One region of the Bacillus capparidis genome, then DNA from elsewhere that is predicted to be linked to it. Evidence: riboswitches for the same ligand, from Rfam matches in the RefSeq annotation. Region 1 holds a riboswitch; each other region holds the start of a gene.
The links. Region 1 has a riboswitch for S-adenosylmethionine ahead of metK (methionine adenosyltransferase). Riboswitches for the same ligand answer to the same signal wherever they lie in the genome.

Region 2: linked by a shared signal. The riboswitch ahead of mtnK (S-methyl-5-thioribose kinase) and the one ahead of metK (methionine adenosyltransferase) in region 1 are both predicted to bind S-adenosylmethionine.
Region 3: linked by a shared signal. The riboswitch ahead of JOC74_RS12010 (M20 metallopeptidase family protein) and the one ahead of metK (methionine adenosyltransferase) in region 1 are both predicted to bind S-adenosylmethionine.

Annotation. Positions count from the first base shown of each region.
Region 1 is NZ_JAFDST010000005.1:286,117-291,312, forward strand. It holds gene asnB (asparagine synthase (glutamine-hydrolyzing)) at 1-1,894, opposite strand, end outside; gene metK (methionine adenosyltransferase) at 2,194-3,393, opposite strand; SAM riboswitch class I at 3,585-3,705, opposite strand; gene pckA (phosphoenolpyruvate carboxykinase (ATP)) at 3,875-5,196, shown strand, end outside.
Region 2 is NZ_JAFDST010000001.1:257,961-263,156, forward strand. It holds gene JOC74_RS01305 (methylated-DNA--[protein]-cysteine S-methyltransferase) at 1-319, shown strand, start outside; gene JOC74_RS23790 (hypothetical protein) at 406-528, shown strand; gene mtnK (S-methyl-5-thioribose kinase) at 800-1,984, opposite strand; SAM riboswitch class I at 2,071-2,218, opposite strand; gene JOC74_RS01315 (carbon-nitrogen family hydrolase) at 2,288-3,064, opposite strand; gene JOC74_RS01320 (pyridoxal phosphate-dependent aminotransferase) at 3,160-4,350, shown strand; gene JOC74_RS01325 (aspartyl-phosphate phosphatase Spo0E family protein) at 4,627-4,773, shown strand; gene JOC74_RS01330 (ATP-binding protein) at 4,859-5,196, opposite strand, start outside.
Region 3 is NZ_JAFDST010000002.1:977,693-982,888, forward strand. It holds gene JOC74_RS12005 (ABC transporter substrate-binding protein) at 1-846, opposite strand, end outside; gene JOC74_RS12010 (M20 metallopeptidase family protein) at 859-2,055, opposite strand; SAM riboswitch class I at 2,168-2,271, opposite strand; SAM riboswitch class I at 2,463-2,566, shown strand; partial or broken gene JOC74_RS12015 (PLP-dependent transferase) at 2,642-3,210, shown strand; partial or broken gene JOC74_RS12020 (SAM-dependent methyltransferase) at 3,282-3,456, shown strand; gene cidR (cidABC operon transcriptional activator CidR) at 3,622-4,518, shown strand; gene JOC74_RS12030 (acyl-CoA thioesterase) at 4,705-5,196, shown strand, end outside.

The sequences.
Region 1 (5,196 bases):
CAAAAATGACTTCTTTAGGCTGATGATTCATTGCTTCAGGAAGCATTTCTTTTTCTACAAATATTTTGTGCCAAATCATGAAGATAAGCACGGTCCATATTTTTCTGCTGTAATCCGCTTTATTGGCGCAATGATCTTCTAAAAGCCTTAGCACATAGCTTTTATCGATATAGGCATCCGTTTCACTCTCTTTAATGATTGTGATCGCCCAATCATGCATTTCATTTTTCAGCCAATGGCGGATAGGGACAGGGAAACCTAATTTTTTTCGATTTAACACGTGGTCTGGAACAATTCCCTCGGCAGCTTTTCTAAGAATATACTTGGTTGTGCCGTCCTTTGTTTTTAAATGATCCGGTATTTTAGATGCTATCTCAAACACATTTTTGTCCAAGAACGGAACCCGCAGCTCTAAGGAGTGGGCCATCGTCATTTTATCAGCTTTTAATAAAATGTCTCCCCTCAGCCAGGTATGAATATCAACGTACTGCATTTTATTCACGTCACTGTAATCCTTGCTTTCCGCAAAGAAAGGATGGGTGACATCACGATAGCTCACGCTTGGATCGTACTGCTTAATAACCTGTTGCTTCGCTTCTTCTTCGAATATTTTCGCATTTCCGATATAACGGTTTTCAAGCGGAGTACAGCCTCTAACTATAAAGCTTTTCCCTTTCATTCCTTCCGGCATAACGGATGCCAGCCTAAGCAGCATTTTTTTCAAGATAGATGGAATACGCTCAAAAGGTTTTAAGGAAAGGGGCTCGCGATAAATGTTATAACCGCCGAATAGCTCGTCAGCGCCTTCTCCGGACAGAACAACCGTTACTTGCTTTTTCGCCTCTTTCGCAACAAAATACAATGGAATAGCAGCAGGATCAGCAAGCGGATCATCCAAATTCCAGATGATTTTCGGCAGCTCATTCATATATTCTTCTGCAGAAATAATCGCGTGGTAGTTCTCTACCCCAAGTTTTTCAGCTGTTTCCTTGGCAACATCCACTTCACTGAAGCCTTCCTGTTCAAATCCGACAGAAAATGTTTTCAGTTCAGGGTGGAATTCCTTCGCAACAGATACGATAAATGAAGAATCAATACCGCCTGACAGGAATGACCCCACCGGCACATCGCTTCTCATATGGACATTTACAGAATCGTAAATGATATCTCTTACTTCTTTGATCAGCTTGCCTTCTTCCGTTGCAGATGGCTGGAAGCTTACCTTCCAATACGTATTAAATTGGAGCTCGCCTCCCGGGCGCAAAGTAAACTGCTGGCCGGGACCTACTTTTTTTACTTTTTCGTCCAATGTATCGGGCTCTGGCACAAATTGAAAAGACATGTATTGCTGTAGAGCTTTTTTATCTAATGAAAAATCGTTGGACACAGAGGATAAGCTTTTTCTTTCGGAAGCAAAATAGACCTGTCCATCGGTTTTCTTATAGTATAAAGGTTTGATTCCAAACGGATCTCTTGCACCATATAACAGTTTTTCTTGTTTATCCCATATTAAAAAAGAAAACATTCCCCTTAAACGGGAAGCAGCATCTTCTTTGTATCTGCAGTATGTAGCGAGAAGAACCTCCGTGTCAGAGTCTGTCTCAAATGTATACCCTTCTTGTGTTAATTCTTCTTTTAATTCAATATAGTTATATATTTCACCATTAAAAATGATCCAATAGTTTTCGTCTTCATATGATAAAGGCTGTTTGCCGTTTTCAACGTCGATAATGCTCAGTCTTCTAAAACCGAATCCTACATGAGCATCGTGATAATATCCTTCATCATCTGGTCCGCGATGAACAATCGACCGATTCATTTGGGCAATAATCTCTTTTTGATTATCTACCTGTGATAATGGCCGATGGTTTAGAACTCCTACAAACCCACACATGGCTTTTCCTCCATTAATTATTAGTTTAATAACCAGATATCTTATACTTTACAGGAATAGAATTTATTCGTCAAAAACATTCATCGTTCAAAATCAAATGAAAAGCCGCTAACCAGCGGCTTTTTTCGTTTCTTCTTAATACTATTTATCCCGTATTAACGGGCAGTAAGACCCCCACCTTAAGGTTTTGAATGTAAACGAGTAATCCTAGGTGAGGGATAACTGCCCGTAAAAACTAGGGTTCGTTCAACTAACAATCAGTGGGGGAAGAAAAGCCCCCCACTGATTGAAGTTTCACTTTATGAAAGTGCTTCAGCCTTCAAAATTTCGGCTTTATCTGTTCGTTCCCAAGGCAGATCAAGGTCATGGCGGCCAAAATGTCCGTAAGCTGCAGTTTGTTTATAGATTGGACGTCTCAAGTCGAGCATTTTAATGATTCCTGCCGGCCTTAAATCAAAGTGCTTTGAAACGACCTCTGTCAATTTTTCCTCAGAAGCTTTTCCAGTTCCGAATGTATTGATTGAAATGGATACCGGACGGGCAACACCAATGGCGTATGCAAGCTGTACTTCACAAGACTCCGCAAGTCCAGCAGCTACGATATTTTTTGCAACGTAGCGGGCTGCATAAGCTGCAGAACGATCCACTTTAGTCGCATCTTTACCGGAAAACGCTCCACCGCCGTGTCGCGCATAGCCGCCATAAGTGTCAACGATAATTTTCCTTCCGGTAAGACCCGCATCTCCCTGCGGTCCGCCTATCACAAATCTGCCGGTAGGGTTAATGAAATATTTTGTCTGTTCATCAATTAGCTCTTTCGGCACTACTGGCGTAATCACGTACTCCTTAATATTGCGCTGGATCTGCTCCAGTGATATTTCCGGATGGTGCTGAGTTGAGATGACAATGGTGTCAATCCGGATCGGCTTGTCGTTTTCATCATATTCAACTGTCACCTGTGTTTTTCCATCAGGTCGAAGATACGGAAGGATGTCTTCCTTTCTCACTTCCGTTAAACGTCTTGAAAGTTTATGTGCAAGTGAAATCGGCAGAGGCATGAGCTCTTTTGTTTCATTGCAGGCAAATCCAAACATCAGCCCTTGGTCTCCTGCTCCGATTGCTTCGATCTCAGCATCTGACATCGTTCCTTCACGGGCTTCCAATGCTTTGTCTACACCCTGCGCAATATCGGCAGACTGCTCATCTATTGAAGTAAGTACAGCACACGTCTCAGCATCGAAGCCATACTTCGCGCGAGTATAGCCAATCTCTTTTATCGTTTCACGGACCGTTTTTGGGATATCTACGTATGTTGTTGTTGTGATTTCACCGCTTACAAGAACGAGACCCGTTGTGACAGAAGTTTCACAAGCAACTCTTGCATTTGGATCCTTTTTCAAAATCTCATCTAAAATACTATCAGAAATTTGGTCACATATTTTATCCGGATGTCCCTCTGTAACCGATTCTGATGTGAAAAGACGACGTTGTTTGGTCATTATTCAATTTCCTCCTGAAAATACGATTAACACCTATACAAGGTATTAATCTGCTATATGATACGGAACTCGTTCCCTCTCGGTCTATTTTACGGTAAGCTCTGCCTGCCAAATGAACCTGGAGTTGTTTTTTACAGCTCAAAAAACCTTATCCTTACTAGAGGAAAGGTTCTACATTTGCAAGCCTTTCACTCTTATCGATCAAGGTATGAATAGAACCTTGCGACAGGTTAGCACCTTGGTTTTCATTGAATAAGAAAACCGGTTGCTGGGCTTCATTGGGCCTGTCCCTCCGCCAGCTCGGGATAAGAGAATCCGTTCAATGACTAATCATAGCGCAATCCTTCTTGTTGTGTCAATATGGCAAACCTCTTCTGTTGAAAAGGTTCAAAAGAACTACATAATTAGTATAGATTATTAAAATTAATGTGTTATACTATTTTTAAATTTGCTATAAAATAATGTGTAAAGGAAGGTAAATATGACTCCATTGGAAATGAAAAGTGAGCTGCAATCATTGTTAACCGGCGAAAACACGAAATTCAATTTATCCGTTCCCAAGCTTGTTGAAAAAATTCTTTTTCGAAATGAAGGGATCTTAACTTCCACTGGAGCGATTAGAGCGACGACTGGCGCATATACCGGCAGGTCGCCTAAAGACAAATTTATCGTTGAAGAAGCTTCCTCAACGGAAAACATTGATTGGGGAGCAGTAAATCAGCCGTTCTCAGAAACGGCATTTGATAAGCTTTACACAAAAGTGACCGATTATTTAAAACAGCGCGAGGAATTATTTGTGTTTGAAGGATTTGCAGGAGCTAATGAAAAATATCGCATACCGATTACAGTTATTAATGAATTAGCGTGGCATAATTTATTTGCGAGACAATTATTTATCCGGCCGGGTACATCTGACTACAAGACCGTCGAAACCTCATTTACAATTATCTCTGCACCTAATTTCAAGGCGGATCCGGCAATCGATGGGACTCATTCAGAGACGTTTATCATCATATCTTTTAAAAGGAGAGTCATCTTGATCGGGGGAACAGAATATGCAGGAGAAATGAAAAAATCCGTTTTCTCCGTCATGAATTATCTTTTGCCAGAACGCGGCATTTTACCGATGCATTGTTCGGCAAATGTAGGACCCGAAGGAAATGTTGCGCTTTTCTTCGGACTGTCAGGGACAGGAAAAACGACTCTTTCTGCTGATCCAAACCGAAAGCTGGTTGGTGATGACGAGCACGGATGGTCAAATACAGATGTCTTTAACATTGAAGGCGGCTGCTATGCGAAATGTGTTAATCTGTCCGAAGAGAATGAACCACAAATCTTTAATGCCATCCGCTTCGGCTCAGTGCTTGAAAATGTGATGATCGATGAAATCTCACATGCCGCGGACTACAATGATACATTTTACACAGAAAACACTCGTGCTGCCTATCCTATCGATGCAATTAACAATAGTTTAAAGCCAAGCATTGCCGGGCACCCGGAGGCAATTGTATTTTTAACCGCAGACGCGTTCGGCGTTCTTCCTCCGATTAGCAAATTAACAAAGGAACAGGCAATGTACCACTTTTTAAGCGGATATACGAGTAAGCTTGCGGGAACGGAAAGAGGGGTTACATCTCCGGAAACAACGTTCTCAACATGCTTCGGTTCGCCATTTCTTCCACTTCCTCCTCATGTCTATGCTAAAATGCTGGGCGATAAAATTGAACAGCATGACGTAAAAGTCTTTCTGGTTAACACTGGGTGGACTGGCGGTGGATACGGAGTCGGAAAGAGAATGAGCCT
Region 2 (5,196 bases), on a different contig from region 1:
GTACTTTGATGGGATACGTACAAATTTTACAGTGCCTATCAAACAAAAAGGAACGCCATTTCAAGAAAACGTATGGGAGGCTCTCAGCTTAATCCCTTACGGTGAATCCAGAAGCTACTCGGATATTGCTCTGCAAATTGGCAAGCCGGCTGCCGTGAGAGCAATCGGCCAAGCAAACAAATGCAATCAGCTACCTGTGTTTGTTCCTTGCCACCGGGTGATCGGAAAAAATTCGTCTCTTACCGGGTACGCCGGCCAAAAAACAGATCAAAAAGCGATATTGCTAAAGCATGAAAACATTTTGTTTAAGGAAAAATAATTCAAATGGCATGTTCCGTTTTTTTACGCAAGACATATTATTTAATTAAGTCAAAAAAGTTGGTCTTGTGAAAAAGGAGGGTCTATATGAAAACAGGAAGACCATCCAAAATAGCAGGCTATGCTATCTTATTAAGTAAGTTACACGTTCTTACAATTGAACAAAAGGATATGATTATCCAAATGCATATGCAAAAATACGATGCATAGCTTTTCTATAATGGATATACGATCAAATTCTAGGCTGAAAAATACTAGATGTGATGGGCTCTGCCTAAACAAGTGAGACTCGGAAACGTCCTTATTTTTATCCTGCAGGAACGGGCAAGAAGACTCCCACCTTAACTTTTGAAGCAGGTGGGGATTATCTGCCAGTAAATTTTGGATCAGATCATTTAACAATCAGTGTTGGATGTCATGTGTAAAGGCTAAATACTTATCCCACTGATTAAAGATGAACTTTATTGCAGAGTAAGAAGCATCACTCGTGTTCTAACTGGGTGAGCAAAGTTATCATGCCTTCTGCATCTTGTAAATTTTCACGTTCTTTAATGAGTAGCAGTCCAAAACGAATGGCCAAGGATTTTCTTTCGATTCGATTGACAATTGGGACTGGATTTATATCAGAATCTTGAGCGGCTCCAATTGAGTAGCGGATTAATTCACATCCGGCAAAGCCAGCTGCGTCTGCAAAAATTTGGTATAACAGATCTTGAATATTGATTTTCGTTTTATACAGCTCGCGGCAGTCTTTGCGGAAAGCCTCTTTAAATGTATTGCTGAAAACGGTCCACACAGTAATAATGTGATGTAACAGTGAGCTTTTCTCATCATCATGAGACATTGTATGGATCAACAAATCAGCAATAATTTTTCCGATATCAAAACCGATCGGTCCGAAAAAAGCAAATTCAGGATCGATAATTTTCGTTACATGTTGATTAGAAAAAATGCTTCCAGTATGTAGATCTCCATGGATAAGAGATTCTGTTTTACTAGTAAATGTATTCCTTAGTTTAGATGCTTCATCAAGAAGCGAGGAGTCATCCCGAAAACCTTTAACAATGGTTCGCAGTTCTTCTTCAAATTCATTCGAATTACTAGCGAAAAAGGGGTCAGTAAACAATAGTTTTTCGGTAATTGCGCACAGATCGGGATTCGAAAATTGCTTCTCCAATTCATTTTTGACTTGCGGATCAAGAAAATAAGCCGAATTGTAGAATAGCGTCTTCCCAAGAAATTCTCCAACGTGCTCTGAGAAGAGCGGATAGGTTTTGCCTTCAATCAGCCCCTTTCGCAATATGGATAAGTGGGATAAATCCTCCATCACGATTACGGCAAGTGTGGTATCCGAATAATAAATTTTCGGAACGAGGTGCGGGACATGCTCTGCCTGCCGAATCAATGCACTGCTTTCGATTCTGGCTCTGTTTGCTCGTAACGGCAAGCTTTCGCCGAAAAGTTGGCCGAATGGGACAACCTGTTTAATAATAATGCTTCTATTATTTTCTTGATCTCTCACTCGAAAAACCCGGTTTCGATTTCTGTTTCCGATTTCTTGACAGGTAATTGTGCTTTTTCCTGAAAAAAGTCCAAGCTTGACGGCGAGTGCTGCGCCGGAACTCACAGTAAGCGTTTCATACGCAGGTGTTTTTGTAGTTGCCATAGTACGTTTCTCCCTCCAGTAAACATATAAAAGCCTCTTTCCCATTCTGAGAAAGAGGCTTTGCAAGTAAAATAACAGGTTTGCCTCTCTTATCTCTCAGAAATAAGTCTGATGGAATTAGCACCGTGCCCTGCATAGGCGCTTGAATCATGCTGCGCCCCATTTCGCAATGGAATTACGGTCGGTTGCTGTCGGGGTCAAAAGGCCAATCCCTCGCCCGACTCTCGATAAGAGAAATATATTATTTTGTCGACTGTTTAGAATGTACCAAGGTGTAACATGTTTGTCAATTGTTTTTTAGCCTTAGTATAATTCTGTTCTTCTGTCGGAAAAGATCGGAATTTGCGCCCGAATCTTTTCGCTGATTCCAAGCTCAAGCTCCGCTGAAATGATTTCTTCACCGTCAGAAGCTTCGGCGATAATTTTCCCCCACGGATCAATAATCATGCTGTGGCCAGCAAATTGATTATCAGGGTTGCTCCCGGAACAGTTGCATGCAGCGACAAAACACTGGTTCTCGATCGCTCTGGCTATTAGAAGGGCTTTCCAATGATCGAGCCTTGGAGCTGGCCACTCGGCTGAAACAAATAGTAAAGAAGCCCCGTTTTCTGTGTGCTTTCTGATCCATTCAGGAAATCGAATGTCATAGCATATGACTCCGCAAGCTTGAATGCCTTCCAAAGCAAATGTGTTTTCCTTCGAACCTGCTGCTAAATATTGATGCTCGTCCATTAATTTAAATAAGTGGACTTTGCTATATTCACTTAACATATCTCCGTTTTTCCCGACAATGTACATCGTATTGTAAATACCGTCATTTTTTTTCACTGCTACCGAACCGGCGACAATATTCACTTCGTAGGTGCGGGCAATGTCTGACAGCCACTGTTTAGTATACTTGCCATTTTCATCGCCGATTTCATCAAGCCTTGATAAATCATAGCCCGTTGTCCACAGTTCAGGCAGTATAACCACATCTGCATCGCTGGCTTTTTTAATAAACCTTTCTGCTTTTTGATAATTTTCTGCGGGATTTCCAAAAGAAATATCAAATTGGAGACATGCGATTTTCAATTTTATCTTGCTCCTTCCCGAAAATTGCTTTACATTTTGTTTATACAATAAATGATAACTTAGAATCATTTCAAGAATTTTTTATAGTAGGTGACAGAAAAATGAATTTTGAACAGTCCACCCTTTTAAAGCAGCTTCCTGATCAATTCTTTGCTGCACTCGTACAGAAAGCGGCTAAAAAAATAAATGAAGGTGTTGATGTCATTAATTTAGGGCAAGGAAATCCCGATCAGCCCACTCCACAGCATATTGTCGAGGCAATGGAAGAAGCTGTTCGGAAGCCTGTACATCACAAGTACTCTTCATTTCGTGGAAGCCAAGCCTTGAAAGAAGCCGTTTGTGAATTTTATAGTAGAGAATACGGTGTTACTCTCGATCCAGACACGGAGGTTGCTATACTGTTTGGCGGGAAGGGGGGGCTGGTTGAATTGCCCTTATGCCTTCTGAATCCAGGTGATACAGTTTTAGTGCCTGATCCGGGGTACCCTGATTATATGTCCGGAGTCGCTTTGGCAAAAGCTGAGATGGAAATGATGCCGCTAACAGCGGAAAACAATTTTTTGCCTGATTATGGCCGAATTCCTTCACAAAAAATGAAGGACGCCAAGCTTATGTATTTAAATTACCCAAACAATCCGACCGGAGCAGCGGCAACTGCACCGTTTTTCGAAGAGACTGTGAAAGCTGCAAAGGATAATAGCATCTGTGTTGTTCACGATTTTGCTTACGGTGCGATCGGATTCGATCATAAAAAGCCGATAAGCTTTTTGCAGACAAAAGGAGCGAAAGATATCGGCATCGAGATCTATACCTTGTCAAAAACTTATAACATGGCTGGATGGCGTGTTGGTTTTGCCGTTGGGAATGCTTCTGTGATCGAAGCAATCAATTTGTACCAGGATCACATGTATGTCAGTCTTTTTGGTGCTGTTCAAGAAGCGGCAGTAACGGCTCTTTTGTCTGAACAAAGCTGTGTGGATCAACTCGTCGAATTATATGAAAAAAGGAGAAATGTTTGGGTCAAAGCCGTACGTGAGATAGGCTGGGATGTGGAATCACCTGCGGGCTCTTTTTTTGTATGGCACCCGGTACCAAAAGGCTATACATCTGTAGAATTTTCAGATCTATTATTGGAGAAAGCAGGAGTTGTCGTTGCACCTGGCGAAGGGTTTGGCGCATACGGACAGGGTTATGTGCGAGTCGGCCTGTTGACAAGCGAACAGCGTCTTCGTGAAGCAGCCGAACGAATTGGCGAGTTAGGCCTTTTTAGGAAAATAAATCATTTCTCCTAATAAATATCCTGCGCTGAAAAGCTTTAAGAAAGTATACGTAAGAAATTTGCAATTAGCATAATTAATAAAAGTATAGCGTCTCATAACCCAGTGAGGCGTTTTTTCTGTATTTTTAGCAAAAATCATTATGGAAATTGAATAAAAATTGTTTACAAAACTTTGAATCTGGGTATTAAATTGTAAATAAAAACAGGGTATACTTATGTAAAGTTTTCATGACATTAATTTACCGGTATTTAAAGTTTTATCTAAATAACGAGAGGGGAGAACGTTAATTTGGAAACTACAAAATTAATGTTGACGATTGATGAAAAGCGAAAAGAAATGGTTGAAACAGCAAAAAGGCAAGGATATACCGGAAATGAAACGATAAAACGAAGTCAAGAACTGGACAACCTAATTAATCTATTCCAAAAATACTAATTATAAAATCCTATTCCTTCTCATTAAACACTTGCCTATAAAAAGTGAAAGTGCTTACGGTGAAGTAAGCACTTGATTTTACTGCTTAACCAGGGGATACAGCCGGAAAGGTGACAGTTACCGTTGTTCCCTTACTCAGCTCGCTTGAGATGTCAATTTTTCCGCCATGCATAGCAACAATACGGTTACAGACCATTAAGCCAAGTCCTGTGCCATTTTTCTTATGAGAAACAAATGGCTGGAAAATTTCTTGGATCATTTCTTTCGGAATGCCCTCGCCGTTATCTGTGATCCGTAAAATCGCGTGATCGTCTTTTTTTATAGCCTGTATATGCAGAATACCGCCATTTTTCATTGATTCAAATGCATTTTTTGCCAGATTCAAGATCACTTGTTTGATCTGATCCTTAGAGCCCCGAATGT
Region 3 (5,196 bases), on a different contig from region 1:
ATTAGGTGTGGTATCGACTACATCATACAAATCAAGTGGGATGGACTGTACATAATCATATAGATCTGTCTTCAATCCATTGAGCATTACTTGTGGGTCTTTCACGATCTTGAAATGAATCGTATCCAGATAAGCTGTCTTTTTACCAGTCAGACCGCCCCAGTCTTCCTCTTCGCGAGATTGATAATCTTCGAATCTGGAAAGGACGATTTCGTTGCCGCGCTTCCAGGAATCGAATTTGAATGGACCTGTACCGATCAGCTGTTCATTTTTCAGCGGCTGTTCACCCGCAGCTTCCGCGATATCGGCAGGAATGATGACAGCAGATGCTTTCGGAGCAGCCAGATCGGTTAGCAAAGCGGTATATGGGTCTTTCAGCGTAATGACCAATGTCAAGTCATCTTTTGCTTCGACAGAATTCACATGTGTTGCTGTGATCTTACCGACGGAAGAGACCTTAAGCCAGCGCTCGATCGATGCTTTGGCATCCTCGGCAGTTACGTCCTGGCCGTTGTGGAATTTCAGTCCATCACGAAGGGTGATGGTGTATGTTTTCTTGTCATCGCTGACGGTATAGTCGTCAGCTAGTAAAGGACGAGCCTGGTAATCCTTATCCAGGGCGAACAAACCTTCATAGATATGCCAGCCGATTTTTCTCGCAACACTTTCGCCGGAATACATCCAATCCAGTGTGTCGGGATCCGCCGTCATGGCAACATTCAAGTCGCCGCCTTCAACAGGTTCTCCGCCGCTTGTACCGGAGCTGCTGCTGGAATTGCCGGAGCAGCCGAATAAGGCGATGGTGGCCGCTAAGCCGAATAGTATGAGTGCAAATTTCTTCTTCAAGACATTTCCTCCTTAGCTTCCCAATAACGAGAATACGATTTTCGTGAATGCTTTCTCCGTGATGAGCAATGCCCGCTCATCGATGTCGAATTTCGGATGATGATGCGGATAGTGTGTGGCTGTATCCTCATTGCGGGAGCCGACTTTAAAAAAGCTGCCGGGTTTTTCCTGCAAGTAATAAGCGAAATCCTCTGCTCCCATCCCAGTTTCAAGTTCTATTACCTGTTCTTCACCGAATTGTTCAGAGAATAGCTGCTGCAAAAGAGCAGTTTCCTCTGGATGGTTATAAAGCGCAGGATAGCCGTGCAGGTAATCGATGGAATAAGTCGCACCGAAACCGCTCGTGATTCCGGAAACGATGGCTTCTATTTGCTGTCTGACCTGCTTGCGGATGTCGGCATTGAACGTCCGCACTGTGCCTTCCAATTTGGCGGTATCCGGTATGACATTGAATGCGTTACCGGACTGGAATACACCCAGTGTCACCACCGCAGATTCCAGTGGGCTGACTCTTCGGCTGACAATCTTCTGCAAAGCACTTACGATATCACTGCCGATGACGATTGGATCGACAGCCTCTTGTGGTGCTGCGCCATGACCACCTTTTCCTTGGATGGTGATCGCAAATTTATCCACTGCGGCCATTTTGAATCCTTCACCGACACCGATCTTCCCGACAGGGGCAGCAGAGTTAAGATGAGCGCCATAGACATAATCGACACCGTCAAGTGCGCCATCTTCAATCATTGCCTTGGCACCGCCGGGCGGTACTTCCTCAGCAGGCTGGAACAGGAAGACAACTATGCCTTTCAGGCTGTCTTTATGCTTGATCAATGCTTTGGCAGTCCCCAGCAAAGCAGCAGTATGGCCGTCATGTCCGCAAGCGTGCATCACGCCAGGTATTTTGGATCGATAGGCTGTTTCTTTCTCATCCACTATCGGCAGGGCATCGAAATCAGCTCTGAGGGCAATCGTAGGTCCTGCCTCTTTCCCTGACAGCGATGCGACGATGCCATACCCGCCGATATCTGTCTGGATATCTTCGTAGCCGAAGCTGCGCAGCTTATCGGCGATGAAACGGGCGGTTTTCGTCTCCTGAAAACTTAATTCAGGATGCTGATGCAGATATCGCCGCCATTTGACGACTTCTGCGAAATCATTTTCCAATTCTGTATGTACCTCCGCAAGTGTCTGCTTCATGGTCTCCATCATGTAGCCTCCTGTATGTAATAATCTTGATATTTACTATGGAATTAGTCGGATTTTGCCTTTAAAAAAGACCCCTTCCGAATAGAAGAGGGCCTTTTTTAAGCTTCTGCTCTTCTTATCTTCGGTGACAAACACCTGGAATTAGCACAGTACTGCGGCTTGCAGCCTGTTGCTTTGGCTTCGCAGGGCCATTCCCTTTACCAATCTGGATAAGAAATATTAGTTGTAAGGATAGACCGAAAAGTTCTGGGTGTCAATCCTATTTTTTAACTTAGAGTGCCATCAGAAACTGCTGTAGCTAAAAAATTCAACAGAAATAATTGTACTTGATAGAAAACTTTAAAAAATGACTTGACCGGATTTTCCTGTATGTAACATATCTTTAATATAAAAAATAAATAATAATTTTCTTATCAAGAGAGACGGAGGGACTTGGCCCTATGATGTCTCAGCAACCAGTCTGTCAAGACACGGTGCTAATTCCAAAAGGTATCCGCCTTAAAGATAAGAAGCTGATTTGGTTATGACTGAACCTTCTTCCTTTTTGGGGAGAAGGGTCTTTTTTTATAGAAGGGTGAGAAACAATATAGGAAGTAGCTTGGAGACGACATTTGTACAGATAGGTAATCGAAGTGATGGAGTGACAGGGGCTGTCAATCCGCCGGTTTATCTTTCCACCGCCTATGTACATAGCGGAATAGGGGAATAACCGGTTATGATTATTCCAGGACGAAGAACCCGACTTGATCTGTTCTGGAGGATGGGTTCGCAAAGCTTGAAAAGGGCGATCAGGCATTTACCTGCAGCTCGGGCATGGCAGCAATCCAACTTGTATTATCACTTTTCCGATCTGGCGACTCACTGCTTGTGCCGGAGGATATATACGGAGGAACTTATCGACTGTTCGATTTCTTTTTAGAATCATTCGGAGTGACGCCGATTTACGCTCTATTTCGGACTGTGGAAGAAACAGCAGCGATGATAACGGATGGACAAAAGCGATCTTCCTGGAGACACCGACAAACCCGCTGATGCAGGAAATCGACATTGCAGCGTATGCGCAGTTGGCGAGAGCACACAAGCTATTGTTGATTGTCCGACAATACATTCCTGACACCATATTTCCAGCAGCCAATTACACAAGGGGCAGATCTGGCTGAGATGTCGCATGCCGCCATGCCGGAGGATGAGCGGAGAAAACGCGGTATCACAGATGGTCTTTTGCTGAAGAATTTCCTGTTCAAAGATTTTATGATATTGGAGCGATAGTCTATTATTTAAAAGCTATCCCATGGCAAATACCTGATTTTACGATAGAAAAATACAAGGATCCAAATGATTCAAACGGAAGGATACTTTGTAAAACAGCACCGTTTCATCATTCAATCAATCGCGATTTAAGGAAACAGGGTCTCAAAGTATGAGACCCTGTTTTCGTATAGGGGCTGGCGAACATTCTTTAAATTTTATTTGCAATAATATGCTACACTACAAATAGTCTTATTTTTTCATAATAACGATTGGTACTTTATTGTATAAATTTCCGTTTGCAAGCAGGTGAAAGTATTGGATATCAAACAGCTACAGTATTTTATCGAAGTTGCCCGTTTAAATAGCTTTACCCGCGCAGCTGACCATTTGTTTGTCACGCAGCCGGCCATTAGCAAAATGATTAAAAATTTAGAGGAAGAGCTCGGAGTTGTCCTTTTCAATCGTTCGCGGAAAAAATTAACTTTGACTGATGCCGGACGTGTTCTATATGAGCAGGCAAAAATCATTGATAAAGCCTTTCATCAATTGGAGACAGAGCTGGAAAATATTTCTCATTTAAAAAAAGGCCATATTCGAATTGGCTTGCCTCCGCTCATTAATTCTTTGTTTTTCTCAACAATTATGGGGCAATTCCATAAAGAATATCCCGGTATCACCTTCGAGTTAGTTGAAGACGGTTCAAAAAAAATTGAAGAGAATATTATAGACGACAAGCTTGATTTCGGTGTGATTGTTCTTCCGACAAATCAGGAATTATTTGATTGCCATCCTTTCATGAAGGAAGAGTTAATGCTGATCGTCGATTCGGAACATCGATTGGCGGATAAAACGAAAATTCCGATGGCTGAACTTGAGCATGAAAACTTTGTCTTTTTTAATAAAGACTTTGCGCTACGAGATCGAATTGTTGCTGCATGCACTAAGTCAGGATTTAAACCAAGCATCATCTCGGAAAGCTCACAATGGGAATTTATTGAAGAAATGGTCGCTAGCAAATTAGGAGTCACCTTACTCCCTAAAAGCACTTGCGAATATCTTGATGAACGTGTGAAGGCAGTAAAAGTTACGGATCCGTCAATCAGCTGGGATTTAGCAATCATTTGGAAAAAAGATTATTATATTTCCTATGTCGCAAAGGAATTCCTTCAGTTCACAAAAGATCGAATTTCTTTAAAATACGATAACCATTGAGCACTCCTTCCTAATACGAAGGTGCTTTTTTTATAACCAAATAAGGGATTTTGATAGCGTTTACATAATTATTAGTTATGTTCAAGATAAATTTTAACCATTTTACACTAAAAAGTGAAAGGAGTACACTTTTTATGTAGATAAATATGATTTCTCCTGAGAACACAAAGAAGAAGGTGTCATACAATGGCAATAGCAACGGCAAGAAAAACGTCTGAAACACGTATCGTAAACACTGATCAAGTGTTAATTAGCGATTTAAATAACTATTATACTCTTTTCGGCGGAGTTCTGATGAAAAAATTAGATGGATGTGCAACACTTTCTGCCCGTAGACACGCTAGAGTGAAAGAATGTGTGACAGCATCAACAGACTCCATAGATTTCTTGCACCCTATTCGTCAATCAGATTCAGTTTGTATCGAATCTTTTGTTTCCTATACCGGAAGAAGCTCCATGGAAATCTTTTGCAAGGTTATCGCTGAAGATATGATGAGCGGGGAACGACGTATAGCTGCAACGGCATTTTTAACATTCGTCGCACTGGACGAAAACAAAAAGCCGATTGAAGTTCCAAGCATTATCCCGGAGACAGAAGAAGAACAATATCTTTATGAAACGGGAAAAGAGCGAGCAGAAATCCGCAAACTAAGAAGAGAAAAAAGCCGGGAACTGGCG